2 regions of the Marinobacter sp. KM021 genome follow, and region 1 is predicted to be linked to the other one. Evidence: predicted binding sites of a transcription regulator. Region 1 holds the regulator's gene; the other holds the start of a gene.
The links. Region 1 encodes FliA, which starts transcription of late flagellar genes. Its sites were predicted from a motif close to CTAAAGTTTNNNNNNNNNNNGCCGNTAA; they were not measured.
Positions count from the first base shown of each region.

Region 2: a site for FliA is predicted at 1,268-1,295, ahead of RVM24_RS08325 (flagellar protein MotY). Genes of this name have one in related genera too.

Region 1 is NZ_CP136129.1:651,893-654,292, forward strand. Features, by position in the region: gene RVM24_RS03100 (MinD/ParA family protein) at 1-717, shown strand, start outside; gene RVM24_RS03105 (RNA polymerase sigma factor FliA) at 750-1,493, shown strand; gene cheY (chemotaxis response regulator CheY) at 1,653-2,036, shown strand; gene RVM24_RS03115 (protein phosphatase CheZ) at 2,057-2,400, shown strand, end outside.
Region 2 is NZ_CP136129.1:1,763,374-1,765,773, reverse strand. Features, by position in the region: gene rnt (ribonuclease T) at 1-111, opposite strand, end outside; gene pyrC (dihydroorotase) at 149-1,180, opposite strand; gene RVM24_RS08325 (flagellar protein MotY) at 1,340-2,266, shown strand; gene RVM24_RS08320 (histone deacetylase family protein) at 2,282-2,400, opposite strand, start outside.

The sequences.
Region 1 (2,400 bases):
GCCCAGAAAGGCCGGCGGGTGGTGTTGCTGGATGCAGACCTTGGCCTTGCCAATATCGACGTGCTGTTGGGCATTACCGCCAATCGCAATCTGCAGGATGTGCTCAGTGGCGAGTGCGACCTCAAGGACGTTCTGGTCAACGGCCCGGGTGGTATCAAGATTGTCCCCGCATCGTCCGGCACCCAGCGTATGACCCAGTTGAGCCCGATGGAACATGCAGGGCTGATCAACGCCTTCAGCGAGCTGGGTGACCAGATTGATGTGCTGATTGTTGACACAGCAGCCGGTATTTCCGAGTCGGTCGTCAGTTTCCTGCGGGCCTCCCAGGAATTGCTGCTGGTGGTGTGCGATGAGCCTACCTCCATTACCGATGCCTATGCCCTGATCAAACTGATGAATCGCGACTACGGCACCAACCGTTTCCGTATTCTGGCGAATCAGGTGCGAAATGAGCAGGAAGGCCGGCATCTGTATGAAAAACTGACCCGTGTCACCGAGCGTTTCCTTGATGTAGCACTACAATATGTAGGTATCGTGCCTTACGACGAAGCCGTCAAAAAAGCCGTTCAGCGGCAGCGGGCCGTTCTGGATGCCTATCCACGGGCTAAGGCGTCGCTGGCGATCCGTGCCCTGGCAGAGAAAGTGGACAGCTGGCCGCTGCCATCATCGCCAAGAGGGCATCTGGAGTTTTTCGTGGAGCGGCTCGTCGAAGTCTGATCTGAATCCAGTCCTATAAGAAAACCGGATACATGACATTGGCGAAAAACCTGGGAATCTACCATCAGGCTGGCGCAAAAGGCCCCTCTCAGCTGATTGAGGAGCATGCGCCGCTGGTCAAGAAAATCGCCCTTCATCTGATGGCCCGTTTGCCGGCCTCGGTTCAGCTTGAAGACCTCATGCAGGCCGGCATGATTGGCCTGCTGGAAGCTGCACAACGCTATTCCACCGGCAAGGGTGCCACCTTTGAAACCTACGCAGGCATTCGTATCCGCGGTGCCATGGTGGATGAAATCCGCAAGGGCGACTGGGTTCCCCGCTCCGTTCACCGCAATGCCCGCCGTATCGCGGCAGCCATCAAAACGGTTGAAGACCGCACCGGGCGCGAGGCCCAGGATGTCGATGTTGCCGAAGAGCTGGGCATTGACCTGTCGGAATATCATGCGTCCCTGGCAGACGCCAACAGTGGCCGACTTTTTAGCCTTGATGAGCTCAATGAATCCGGAGAGCTGCCGATAGAAGAAACAGAGGCCAGCGATAATCCCCTGGATGGCATTGCATCAAATGCATTCCAGAAAAGCCTGGCAGAGGCAATCGAAGAGCTTCCTGAGCGAGAAAAGCTGGTGTTGAGCCTCTACTACCAGGAAGAGCTCAACCTGAAGGAAATCGGCGCGGTGCTGGGCGTCAGCGAGAGCCGGGTCAGCCAGATTCATAGCCAGGCGGCCCTTCGTCTCAGGGGGCGGTTGTCCGATTGGCGGGAAGACGAGCCAGAATAAACCGGGCCGGCGCTGACCGCGCGGCGCGTAACTGTGTAGATTTTGGTAACCGGCGCTTTACAACGCGGCCAAACACCACACAATAAGCGGTTAAAGCAGCGGCCTGCTAGACTTTCAAAAGGCTTAATGAAATCCGGGTGTTACTGACTGGAGGTCCCATTGGACAAAAACATGAAAATTCTCATTGTGGATGACTTTTCCACAATGCGGCGAATCATCAAGAATCTGCTGCGCGATCTTGGCTTCACCAATACGGATGAAGCGGACGATGGCAACACTGCATTGCCCATGCTCAGGAGCGGCAAGTACGACTTCCTGGTGACCGACTGGAACATGCCTGGCATGTCGGGTTTTGATCTGCTCAAGGCGGTGCGGGCAGACGAGAACCTGAAGAACCTGCCGGTGCTGATGGTAACCGCGGAGGCCAAGCGTGACCAGATTGTGGCGGCGGCGCAGGCCGGCGTTAACGGGTACGTCGTCAAACCGTTTACCGCTGCCGTTCTCAAGGAAAAGATTGAGAAGATCTTCGAGCGAATCCAGTAACCAGAGGTCGGATGGCTGTCATGACTGACAAGAACGAGAACCATCAGGGCCTCGACCCGGAGGTAACCGAAAAGCTCCAGCAGCAAAGCTCCGAACTGGCCGAATGCATCAGTTCCGGCGATTACGCCCGTGCGATGTCGGTGATCAACGAGCTTAGTGAAGTTCGCGACCAGAGCCTCTATCGGGAAGTGGGGCGGTTGACCCGGAGCCTGCACGAGGCTATCCGAAATTTTCAGATAGACGCCCGCAGTGCCGAGCAGAAAGAAGCCTTGTCCAAGATGTCCGATGCCTCGGATCGGCTGGCCTACGTTGTCCAGATGACCAGCCAGGCGGCCAATCGCACCATGGACCTGGTCGAAGAAAG
Region 2 (2,400 bases), 1.1 Mb from region 1:
CAGGGCGTCTCGCTCCGGATTGAAACCGGCGGTTTCAACATCGACAACCACCGGCAGGAAGCCACGGAAGCGTTGGGACATAGGATGTGGCGGCTTGTTTTCTTCTGACACTCGAACTCCGATGTTCGTGTTATGAATGAATAATGAGTTACGCCATGCGCCAGTGAACGGTTTCACCGGCCTTCAAGGGTACGATGTTACCGTCGGCCAACGGCAGTTGCTCTGGCATGGTCCAGGGCTCACGTACCAGGGTAATGGCATCGGTGTTTCGTGGCAGGCCATAAAAGTCGGCGCCGTTGAAACTGGCAAAGGCTTCCAGTTTGTCGAGAATGCCGAGTTCCTCAAAGACGTCTGCGTACAGGCCAATGGCACCGTAGGCAGAGTAGCAACCGGCGCAGCCGCAGGCGGCTTCCTTTTTGTCGCGGGCGTGGGGTGCGGAATCTGTGCCTAGGAAGAACCGAGGATCGCCGCTGGCAACCGCTTCGCGCAGCGCCAGCTGATGCTTGTTCCGTTTCAGGATCGGCAGGCAATACAGGTGGGGGCGGATACCGCCCACCAGCATATGATTCCGGTTGTACATCAGGTGCTGTGGCGTCACGGTGGCGGCCAGGTTGCCGCCGGTATGGTCGCGCACAAACTCGGCGGAATCCGCCGTGGTGATGTGCTCCAGCACCACTTTCAGGGTCGGGAAGGCCTCGATGGTTGGGCTCAGGACCCGATCAAGAAACACTTTTTCCCGGTCGAAGATATCAATGTCGGCGTCCGTCACTTCGCCGTGAACCAAAAGCAGCATGCCGCACTCAGCCATGGCTTCAAGAACCGGGTAAATATTGCGGATATCGGTAACGCCGGACTCGGAATTGGTGGTGGCGCCCGCGGGGTAGAGTTTGGCAGCGACAACACCGGCGGCCTTGGCTTCCCGAATGGTTTCGGGGGTCATACTTTCCGTCAGGTACAGTGTCATCAGCGGTTCAAAGCCGGTGCTGCCGGCAGCTGCCCGAATACGCTCACGATAAGCCATGGCGGCGGCCGCATCGGTTACCGGTGGCACCAGATTCGGCATGATGATTGCCCGGCCAAAGCAGGCGGCCGTGGCCGGCACCACGCTGTTCAGCACAGCACCGTCGCGCACGTGCAGGTGCCAGTCGTCGGGTCGGGTGATGGTGAGTGTTCTGGTCATGATGGTATCCGCAAAGCAGCCAAAAAATTTTGCGGATTATATCAGAAGGCGGATGGGAATGTTTTTGCTATTCCAGTCCCTTTGTGGCTCAAGTAATCATTTTGATCGCCGTTAAACAGTCATGTTGAAAACAGACCCGGTTTTCGAGGCGCTCTCACAATGACTTATTCGCTTCGCCATATACTTCATCAAAAGCTGGCAGCTGCAGGCGCGTCGGCTTTGTTTGCAGTGGCGGCTACGCCTGTTTTGGCGACAAGCTACGGTGCCGGCATTGAGAACAGCCAGTGGTACCTGTCGGAATCCGTGTTTGAGTGTTCTCTGGTACACGAGGTACCGGGATACGGCAGGGCGGTTTTCCGCCATCGGGCCGGCGAAGCGTTGAGTTTCTATCTGGAATCCGACATACCGGTGATGCGCCCCGGTCGCGGCCAGCTAGTGGTGGAAGCGCCAGCCTGGCGTCCTGGCGTGGCGCCCCGGGCCATCGGCTCGGTAACGGTCTCTGACCAGCCCAGGGCGGTCACGGTCAGCAGTCGTGAGGCAACCCTGATGACTCAGGGTTTGTTGCAGGGGATGCGCCCGACCGTCACACGAGCCGCCCGTTATGATGACCGGCCCGTGCGGGTTCAACTTTCCAACGTTAATTTCTCAGGCCCGTACTCGGGCTACCGGGAGTGCGTATCCAGCCTGCTGCCGGTGAACTACGACCAGATTCGTCGTTCCCGAGTGCCGTTTGTCAGCGGCAGTACCAGCCTGTCTGATACCGACAGGCAGCTGCTGGATAACATCGTGACCTACGTAATGGCGGATTCCACCGTTGAGCGGATATTTGTGGACGGCCATTCAGACAGTGTTGGCAGCCGCATCGATAACCGGGCGCTGTCCGAAGAGCGGGCGAATGTGGTGGCGGACTATCTGCGATCCCGCGGTATCGATGATGACCTTCTGATTGTGCGTGGGCACGGTGACCAGTTCCCGGTTTCCCGCCGGCATGCGGATAATCGCCGTACCACCATTCGCTTGCAACGGCAGGGCGAGCGGCCGGAGTTACAGCAGGCGAACGGCCCGGGTATGGATTTCTCGGGCTGAATGGAGCGGGACTTCTCAGTAAACCGTGCTGAGCAGGTCCAGGTGGGCGGTGACGCTTTCGGCCAGCGCTTTCAGGTGATATCCCCCCTCCAGAGTTGACACAATCCGGTCATTTGCGTGGTCATGGGCCACGC